3 regions of the Paenibacillus ottowii genome follow, and region 1 is predicted to be linked to each of the others. Evidence: riboswitches for the same ligand, from Rfam matches in the RefSeq annotation. Region 1 holds a riboswitch; each other region holds the start of a gene.
What was found. A riboswitch is a leader RNA that binds a small molecule or an ion and turns the genes downstream of it on or off. The one in region 1 is predicted to bind cyclic di-AMP.

Region 1 (3,274 bases):
GCAAAAAAGGAGCAGATTATCCTAAGATCCCTGTTCAATTCACCTTCAAGGATGGCACAACGATATTTAAGGCTTGGGACGGTACAGGCAAAAGTACAACCTTTCGACTCAAAAGCAGCTCCCCCGTGTCCTCTGTAGCCGTCGATCCTCTATACACTATTGCCTTGGAGAATAAGCATATTAATAATAACCTGAAGGCTGAATTGAACGAAAAACAACAAACCCGTTGGAGTATAGGTGTAACCAAGCTGTTGGAGACACTGCTTGGAAGTCTGTCATGGTGAGGTGTTTATAGATGCGGACTGTTATAAAAGAAGGCTGGGCGCTGGTGCGCATACGCTTTTATATCGTTATCATTTTATTTCTATATCGTCTGCTGTGGGGGGTATTTCTCTATCGGCTGGTGCAGTCCGCTGTCATCCCGCTGCTGCTTCGTTATCCGGATCAGAGCCAAAACGAGTTGGGAAGGACCTTGTTTTGGATGGAGGGCCAGATCGCTTTGATGGACAGCCGGGAAGTGCACGTGTATTTATGGATACTACTAGGAGCAACCGTATTGCGTATATTGATCACGCCCTTTATTAGAGCCGGCATCTATCAAAGCCTGCATACCGATGCGACTGAACCGCAAAGCCTGTCCTTTTTCAAAGGGATGAAACGGCATGGTATGTCATCGCTGCTGTATTACATCATCGAGTTGGGTCTGCTGCTGCTCCCCGCCTTTTGGGTGGTACCAAGACTCTACCCTATTGTAGCAGGAACGCTGCAATCTTCCTCTTACCTGCTGCATTTGTTGCCCTATGCCATTGGGTGGATGGCTTACGGGTGGTTCATTCGGCAGTGCATCCTGTATATGCAATTGGGCACAGTCAGTGGTCACGCCATACTATCGTCCCTGCTCGCCTTCTTTCGCCAGCTTCTTCCCGCTGTCGGCGTATCCTTGCTGCTCAGTGCTTGTGTGCTGCTGGTCTTCGGTCTATTTGGCACCGTGGCGATGATTTGGACTGGTATGTTGGCGCTGATTCTCCAGCAATCGTATCATTTTGTTACCAGTCTGGTCAGGCTGTGGCATATCAGTTCACAGTACCGACTATGGCATATCGATATCTCCAGCAGAGGTTAACCCCTCCCTTTATGCTATCTTCTGCATTTTCAGCTGTCGAAAAAAACTTTTTCTTCCCCGTCCTCACGACACATAACTGAATACTGTTAACAGAATCTGTTCCTACAGTGTTAGGAACAGATTTTTTTTGTAACTTTTTGCGATGAAACATTTGCCAAAGCCTGCTGTCTTTGTTACAATAATCGCAGTGAACTGATAGTAACAACTTTGTAATCTTTATTGTAACCTTTATCTTAAAAACATCGTTGTCGTGAATACTGCTCTCCAAGGTGCACATCTCAAGTTAAGCCTAATTCCTGGCACCTAGGAAGCGGGGGAACCAGTTTGGGTGAATTGATCTCGCAACAGAGTGGTCATAGGGGAACCTTCTACCGAATCCTTAAGCTAACCTCGCAGGCATTGGAAGGGGTATATTTTTTTTGAAGAAGAAGCTAACGATCGCAGCCATGGGTCTCGCCATTGCCTTTACATCCTTTACTTTCGGTGGCGGCAGTGCATTCGCAGACTCCAAGATGGACCAGGTCATCCAAGATGCCAAAGGAACGAGCTACAGAAGCGGAGGCACTACACTCGAGGGATTCGATTGCTCCGGCTTCACAATGTATGTATTCAACAAACTGGGAATTAAACTGCCGCATCAATCTGGATCACAATTCAAAATGGGATCTTCTGTATCCCGCGATGAAATGAGACCAGGAGACCTGGTGTTCTTCAACACCACAGGAAGAGGCGTATCCCATGTAGGTATCTTCGTAGGTGAAGGGAAATTCGCCCACTCCTCGACTTCGCGTGGTGTAGTAGTTAGCTCACTGAACGAAAATTATTACGCTAACCGTTTTGTCGGTGCAAAAAGAATTATGAGCACAGACGCTTACCATTCTGTAGCTTCAGAAATTCCTGATGACGACAACGTAGAATAACCACCGCACAGCAAGCTAACCCTAGCCGCAATTTGATTCTGGCCGGAATCGATTTGCGGTTTTTTTATGTCCACTACATCAGCTATGATTATCAATACTGACGAACCTACGCCTCAAAAGGTTTCAGTGTTAGCGAACATCGTCGGTTTTACCGTCACCGCTGGGGGAGCATTGAACGGTAAATTCCTTCTTATTGAATGTATACCCGACTTAGGTACGAAATAAACACGCTTGCCATTCCTCTACAACTTGTCTACAATCTGTTGTTAATGATTGAAGTACGCAAAAGGAGGAATGGAAAAGTGCCTGCCTCAATATCCAACTACCGGATCGTACCGATGGACGAGCACCAAGCGGCTGAAATTTGTGAGTGGCGCTATGATCCCCCCTACAACATATACGGCTGGCTTCCATGGGAACAAATGAAGGCACTTGAAGTCGAATTTGGGAGTCCTACGCTTCGCCAGGAGCAATATGTTGCCGTACTGGACGCAAAGAATGAGCTTGCGGGATTTGCTCAATATTTTCCTATGGTTGGTGTGACCCGGCTGGGTCTTGGAATGCGTCCTGAAAGATGCGGACACGGCACAGGCTCCGACTTTGTCCGGGCCATTGCCGAGGAAGCCAGACGACGCCACCCGCAGAATGAGATTGACCTAGAGGTGCTCACCTGGAATCAACGGGCTATTCGAGCCTATAAGGCAGCTGGATTCGGGCTGACAGATACCTATGAGCGCCAGACTCCAGATGGCAGAAAGCCGTTCCATTGTATGGTATATCGTCCTGAACATTAGAACTGGGCTTTATAAATAAAAGCGCCTTCGCTATACAACCGCGATGTTGTATAGCGAAGGCGCTCTTAGCATATACGACAGATCATTACAAACTTAATGACCGCTGCGCATTTTTTCAAAAGCTTCATTATATTGTTGAGCTTCTTTAATATCTACAGCCATAATACCGCCATCGTCCCAAGAGGTCAAACGCAGAGTCACGGTCTTGTAATCAATCGTAATAAATGGATGGTGATTAAATGCCTCAGATATAGCGGCAACTTCATCCACGAATGCAATACCTTTCATAAAACTGGAAAAATTGTATTTCCGAACGATCCATCGTCCTTCCTCCAGTTCCCAGCCCTCCAGTTTCTCCAGATGTGCTTCAATCTCTTCTTGTGTAAAAGGCATGTTACGAACTCCTCCCCGTTTATACGGAAGCCTTTCAGCCGCTT
Region 2 (3,274 bases), 1.7 Mb from region 1:
ACGTATCATTGAGTGGTTAGGTACCACATATGTCGAGATCCTTCGCGGTACACCTATGCTGGTACAGCTCATGATCATTCACTACGGAGTTGCTTTGACGCTGGGTATCAATTTTACCCCACTCCAGTCGGGTGTGATCACATTGTCTCTGAATAGCTCGGCATATTTGGCTGAGATTTTCCGTGCGGGTATTCAGGCCGTAGACCGTGGACAGATGGAAGCTGCCCGTTCGCTCGGGATGGGGCGAGGCAAAGCAATGCGTCATGTCATTTTACCGCAAGCATTTAAATCTATATTGCCTGCTATTGGTAATGAGTTCATTACCATCATTAAAGAATCATCTATTATTTCGACCATTGGGATGGTGGATATTATGTACCAAGCCCAGGTCATTAAGAATATTACCTATGAAGGATTAAGCCCGTTCGTAATCGCAGCCGCTATTTATTTTGTAATGACGTTCAGCTTATCCAAGCTGTTGGGTTTATGGGAAAGGAAGTTGAGAGCCAGTGATCACCGTTAAACAACTGCGTAAATCGTTCGGTAAAAATGAAATTTTAAAAGGCATTGATATAGATATCGCTAAGGGTGAAGTAGTCGTCATCATCGGACCGAGTGGTTCGGGAAAAAGTACGTTTTTGCGTTGTTTGAATCTGTTGGAACAGCCAACAGAAGGGGAGATTTTGTTTGAGGGTGAGCCGATTACTGCCCGTGGTCATAACATTAATGCGACCCGGGAGAAGATGGGAATGGTTTTCCAGCATTTTAATCTGTTTCCGCACAAAACGATATTGCAGAATTTGACACTTGCACCAACGCAGGTGAAAAAGCAGTCGGGGAAAGAAGCAGAAAAAATCGCGCTGGAACTCCTGCGAACCGTAGGTCTTGAGGATAAAAAGAACACCTACCCGAACCAGTTATCCGGCGGCCAAAAGCAACGTATTGCGATAGCACGTGCCTTGGCCATGCAGCCGCACGTAATGCTGTTCGATGAGCCTACTTCTGCTCTGGACCCTGAAATGGTTGGAGAGGTTCTAGACGTAATGAAGAAGCTCGCTGAAGGCGGCATGACGATGGTGATCGTGACGCACGAAATGGGCTTTGCCCGTGAGGTAGGGGATCGGATCATCTTTATGGACAACGGGCAAATTATAGAGCAAGGCACGCCAGAGCAAGTTTTTGGTACTCCAAGCCATGATCGTACTCGTGACTTTCTTGCTAAAGTACTGTAAGAAAATGCTTTTATAAAATATTGACAAGGCCCTTCTCGTGACGATGGTTCACGGAGGGCTTTTCTCTTTTTGTCACCATATCTCCATATTTCCGTAACAAAAAACGGATTCTTAATGACAAAATTGTAATGAGTATAGTATGATGTTCAATGTTCCCAACATTTTCATGCAGATAAGGTTACAAAATTGTGATATTATGCAGTAAGCCAAAACTTACCGAGGCAGCACTTATGATAATAAATACTTAGGAGCTGGGCTCAAACTATGGGAAGTGCGGGGGACGTAATAACGGCCATTATTCCAATACATCATAAAAAGTGTGGAATATGACCTAGGGGTGAATTGCGCAGCATAGGGCTTCTCCTGAGCCCGAATCCGACAGCTAACCTCGCAGGCATAACAGAGGAGGTACATATCTTTGAAACGCTTAAAACATATTGGAAAAGCTATGAAATTTGCGGTGCTTGCCGCAGCAATTGCAGGGCTGGCACAGACAACTGGAGTAGCAGATGCTGCTTCGCTTCATACTGCTAAAGAAGGCGATACCTTCTTTTTGCTTGCCCAACGTTATGGAGTATCAGTTGATGAATTGACGAAGGCTAACCCGAATATTGCGTCCAACAACATATACGCAGGTCTGCAGATTAAAGTGCCAGACGAAAAAAGTGTGGAGGCGGCTTCGGATTCGAAGCCACAGCTTCTTACGGAAAAAGCAACAGCGAATGAGAAGCCAACAATTGAAGCATGGGGTAAGACATTCAATTATAGTAAAGTGGTTGATGTTAAAGCAACGGCATATTCTGCCGCAACCGATGAAAACGGCAAATGGGGTGCAGTTGATTACTATGGTAATCCGCTTAAGCTAGGTACTATTGCGGTAGACCCGAGAGTCATTCCGATGGGAACCAAGGTACTTGTTACAGGCTATTCCCATCCCGGCTTGCCGGACCATTCTTTTGTGGCCGTGGCCCGTGATCAGGGCAGCGCCATTACCGGGAAGCGGATTGATATCTTTATCCCTGGCAATAAATCATTCGTAAACGACTTCGGTTTTCAAGATGTGAAACTGTACGTCATTGATAAATAACATTCTGCCCTAGAAGTGTTTTGAATAACATAATAAGTATTATGTAAACTTATTATTGTGTCGTATAACATAAAATTCGTAACTGGGATGATATTTTATCATGGCCAGTTGCTTATCGCTAAAAAATGCTGTCTTACAAGCAGAAATATTCTGCTCGTCAAGACAGCATTTTTACGTAGTTGGAGTTTATCGTCGAAGCTTAGCATACTCTTATTGTCGTTCCGGTGTGTGAAGCAGCCGGGGGACTGTGACGAATTTGTAGCCCTTAGCTTTTAGAGAGTGGATTAGGCCTGGCAAGGCTTGGACAGTACCTTGCAAATTAGAACTTTGGCCTCCACCTGCATGCATTAAAATAATGGAACCAGGCCCGGTAGCCGGGATTACGTTACGTTGAATTTGTGTTTTGCTTAATCCCTTCCAGTCTAGAGAATCCACATTCCAATTGACAATCATGTATCCATGACGACGTGCCCACTGGATTTGAGGCTCCGTGATTTCACCATAGGGTGGTCGTATCAACCTAGGTCGGAAGCCTGCGCTCGCTTCTAAAATGCGTTCTGTTTTTGTAATCTGGTAGCGGAATCGTTCGGGGGTGGCCTTCCTGAAATCCGGATGAGTATAGGAATGGTTTCCTATAGCATGACCCTCACGGATGATACGGCGTATGATCCCCGGATGTTTTTCAGCACGATGACCGACGATAAAAAAAGTAGCTTTGATGCCGTTTGCGTGTAATACGTCCAAAACCTGCGGCGTATACCTTGAATCGGGCACATCATCAAAGGTTAAGGCAATTTGGCGGGTGTGCGGGCCGCACATTTTAAAAATGTCCGCATGCTTTTTTCGCAGCACCGCTAAGGTTGGAGCAGCTCGATCTTTTCTTGGATGTTCAGTAGTAGCGGCAGCAGCTTCCTTGGGATGGGGCGTTCCAATATAGGGAGGCGTGTCCGCGTAT
Region 3 (3,274 bases), 1.3 Mb from region 1:
GTTTACAAATTGTTGCTGAGAGAGTATAATAAATCTGTTGCCTCAATACATTATGACATGCGGTCGTGGTGGAATGGCAGACACGCTATCTTGAGGGGGTAGTGGGCGTACGCCCGTGGAGGTTCGAGTCCTCTCGACCGCATTATGTGCAATACTTAGTTGAAAAAGCATCCTGACACGTTTTACGTGAAGGGGTGCTTTTTTTTTTGTTAACTTTTTTTATACATCTCGCCACAGAAGCGACCCTATGACAACGGATCGCTCGTTAACTGTAACGAAGAAAGATTGTCAGTTTTCCTGCAAAAGCTTTTCAATATCTCCTGCAAGCTTATCTGGAGTGGTTTGCGGCGCATAACGCTTAAATACGTTACCTTTTCGTGTAATTAAGAATTTAGTAAAATTCCATTTGATTGCTTTAGAGCCCAATACGCCCGGAGCAGTGTGGGTCAGGTAACGAAATAAAGGGTGAGCTTGATCACCATTGACATCTGTTTTGGCGAACATCGGAAAGGTCACACCATAATTGAGTTGGCAAAACTCGGAGATCTCCTCGCTGGAACCCGGCTCTTGTTTGGCAAACTGGTTGCTGGGAAATCCCAAAATTTCGAGCCCCTGTTCATGATACTGGTCGTATAGCTCTTGTAGTGCTTTATATTGGGGGGTTAACCCACATTTGCTGGCAGTATTCACGATAAGAAGAACTTTCCCTTCATATGTGGATATAGGAATTTGCGCTCCTTGCAGGGTCTGCGCATTATATTCATATACGCTCATGCTATTCCTCCTCGTTCAATAATCTACAATTAAATTGTAAACAACTTAAGAAAGGGTTGCAAGCTAGGAAGAGTATACACGCATTGAACTATTGTAAAATCATCTTTTGTTCAAAACGGTAAATTGCGCTTCAAATGGGGCTAATTGAGGAGTTCTTTCTCATAAAAACGGGTTTAATCGGTAATTATCTGGTACATATAGCGTATTTTCTTTCCTTTTTACAATTAAGGAGCAATCATGCCTCACCCTACGCCAATATTGACATGCCTGTCATTTTTGAAAAGGGGTGAAATACAGAGCTTTGGAGAGATGTGAGAAGCATAGATGTGTTGTAAGCGTTATTATTAATCTTCTATGCTCTAAAGGCCGATTTATAGCCTCTCTGTTGAGCTTTACAGTCTTCCTTGCACGGGTGTATGATTCAAGACGTAATTTCAAATTAACAACAATGAAGCAACAACGAATTGTCTAAAGCGCTGAATTTTGCAGTTGCAAAAGCGGGGGAACCAACGAGCATGTACGGCTTTGAAAGCCGTGTGTCTCATGGGGTGAATTTTCCGGTCAAGTGCCGTAAATAGGGCGACTCTCACGTCCGAATCCGACAGCTAACCTCGTAAGCGTACAGGGAGAGGCAACAAACCGCCGTGTGCAGCCATGGTTTATTTTATCATGGAATGTATGAAGCCGGAGGAAGCCTTTTTCCTTCGGCTTCTTTTTGTTGTCTTTTTATACCGGGAGAGGAGCTACTGATGGAAGGTCGGTTAATTATTGTCACTGCACCGAATGAAGCGGGCAGAAGTTTTGTGAAATTGCTTATGTTCAAAAAATTGGCGTTTGCAGTTCTCACAAACAGCACCCAGGAGGAACGACAGCTCAAAAAAATGGGTGTGGAGCACATTGTGCGCATCAATACGATGCAAGCGGGAAAATGGAATTTTCCTAAGAAAGAAATTGGTAGTGTGTATTTGTTCGAAAACAGCTTGAATCTAACTTGCCGTTTCCTGCAAATATGTCGGCCACTAACATCAGAACCGATCTATGTTATTACGCACGGCTGTAATCCACAAGGAGTTTATCGGGGATTGGGAGCGGACCATGTGATCTACACATTGAACGGAGAGGTGGGTTTCTTGCTGAACGGATAAGCACTTATAGCATAGCTGCTTTATGATTTTATGACAGAATCAAAAATGACAATCTGAGGAGCGATACGGAGGATAGGAACATGATGGATTTATACATGCTGCTCGTAATGGCTGTGAGTTATGGAGTGATATTGCTGTTTATACGCTGGTGTGATGTGCAGACCTCAAAAGGAGGGCGAAAAGGATGATCGTTGTGCTAGGGCTCACGATTGTTGTGTTCGTGTATTTAATCTACGCACTCCTGAATCCTGAAAGGTTCTAGTCAATCATAGGATCGAGCAGGCGGGAACAGCAGATCCAGAATGAAGCATCAGAGGGTCATTTTCGCAAACGTGTGCACTCAATGGATGTCTGAATCAGGTCTGTTGTTCCAAATGCAGGAGCATTTTAAGGAGGAATAGAGGATGGAGCTACTGCAAATTGGAATTGTGATCGTCATGTTGCTGCTCTTGGTAAAGCCGGTGGGTACCTATATGTATCACGTATTTTCAAATGAACCGAATCGGACGGATCGGATTTTTGGTGGAACGGAAAAGCTGATTTATAAGGCTGTAGGCTTGAAGAAACAGGAAAGCATGCGTTGGACCACGTATGCTATGAGTTTCATTGCAACCAATGTGGTGCTTGTGGGGATCAGCTACCTGCTATTGCGCTTGCAGGCGATACTCCCGGGCAATCCGGTTGGAAACAGTAATATGGAAGCATCATTGGCCTTTAATACCGTAATCAGCTTTATGACCAATACGAATCTCCAACATTATAGCGGTGAAAGCGGGCTTACGTATCTGACACAGATGGCATTTGTCACGATGATGATGTTTACTTCGGCTGCATCCGGGTTGTCGGTTGCTGCGGCTTTTATGAGAGGTTTGACGCGGCGCGGTGAAGGGCTGGGCAATTTTTTTCAAGATTTTATTAAAGCCATCATACGGATTTTCCTGCCGCTTGCCTTTGTGCTTACGCTGGTGCTGGTAGGGCTAAAGGTACCGCAAACGCTACAATCTACGGCGGATATTACAACTTTAAGCGGTACACAGCAGCAGATTGCTATGGGACCCATTGCTTCGCTGGAATCTATCAAGCATTTGGGTACGAACGGGGGCGGTTATGCTGGAGCTAATTCTGCGCACCCTTTTGAAAATCCAAGTCCTTGGACGAACGTACTGGAAATTCTGGCCATGTGGGTAATGCCTGCTTCGCTGCCTTATACTTTTGGATTGTTTGCCCGTAATCGCAAGCAGGGCTGGATTATTTTCAGTTCGATGATGGTATTGTTTCTTATTTTTCTATCCATTACATATGTGTCGGAGAAGACAGGTAATCCGTTAATCCAGACACTGGGGATGGATGCATCT

Region 2: it holds a riboswitch for cyclic di-AMP, as region 1 does, so the genes downstream of both, ACQQ6X_RS22060 (3D domain-containing protein) here and ACQQ6X_RS03915 (C40 family peptidase) in region 1, are expected to answer to the same signal.
Region 3: it holds a riboswitch for cyclic di-AMP, as region 1 does, so the genes downstream of both, ACQQ6X_RS10415 (hypothetical protein) here and ACQQ6X_RS03915 (C40 family peptidase) in region 1, are expected to answer to the same signal.

The regions. Positions count from the first base shown of each region.
Region 1 is NZ_CP191577.1:835,661-838,934, reverse strand. It holds gene ACQQ6X_RS03925 (M1 family metallopeptidase) at 1-284, shown strand, start outside; gene ACQQ6X_RS03920 (hypothetical protein) at 296-1,123, shown strand; cyclic di-AMP (ydaO/yuaA leader) riboswitch at 1,400-1,537, shown strand; gene ACQQ6X_RS03915 (C40 family peptidase) at 1,543-2,043, shown strand; gene ACQQ6X_RS03910 (GNAT family N-acetyltransferase) at 2,346-2,837, shown strand; gene ACQQ6X_RS03905 (4a-hydroxytetrahydrobiopterin dehydratase) at 2,931-3,230, opposite strand.
Region 2 is NZ_CP191577.1:4,727,866-4,731,139, forward strand. It holds gene ACQQ6X_RS22050 (ABC transporter substrate-binding protein/permease) at 1-523, shown strand, start outside; gene ACQQ6X_RS22055 (amino acid ABC transporter ATP-binding protein) at 510-1,232, shown strand; cyclic di-AMP (ydaO/yuaA leader) riboswitch at 1,477-1,644, shown strand; gene ACQQ6X_RS22060 (3D domain-containing protein) at 1,651-2,319, shown strand; gene ACQQ6X_RS22065 (polysaccharide deacetylase family protein) at 2,530-3,274, opposite strand, start outside.
Region 3 is NZ_CP191577.1:2,178,998-2,182,271, reverse strand. It holds tRNA gene ACQQ6X_RS10425 (tRNA-Leu) at 60-142, shown strand; gene ACQQ6X_RS10420 (glutathione peroxidase) at 289-774, opposite strand; cyclic di-AMP (ydaO/yuaA leader) riboswitch at 1,239-1,410, shown strand; gene ACQQ6X_RS10415 (hypothetical protein) at 1,524-1,919, shown strand; gene kdpF (K(+)-transporting ATPase subunit F) at 2,104-2,181, shown strand; gene kdpA (potassium-transporting ATPase subunit KdpA) at 2,324-3,274, shown strand, end outside.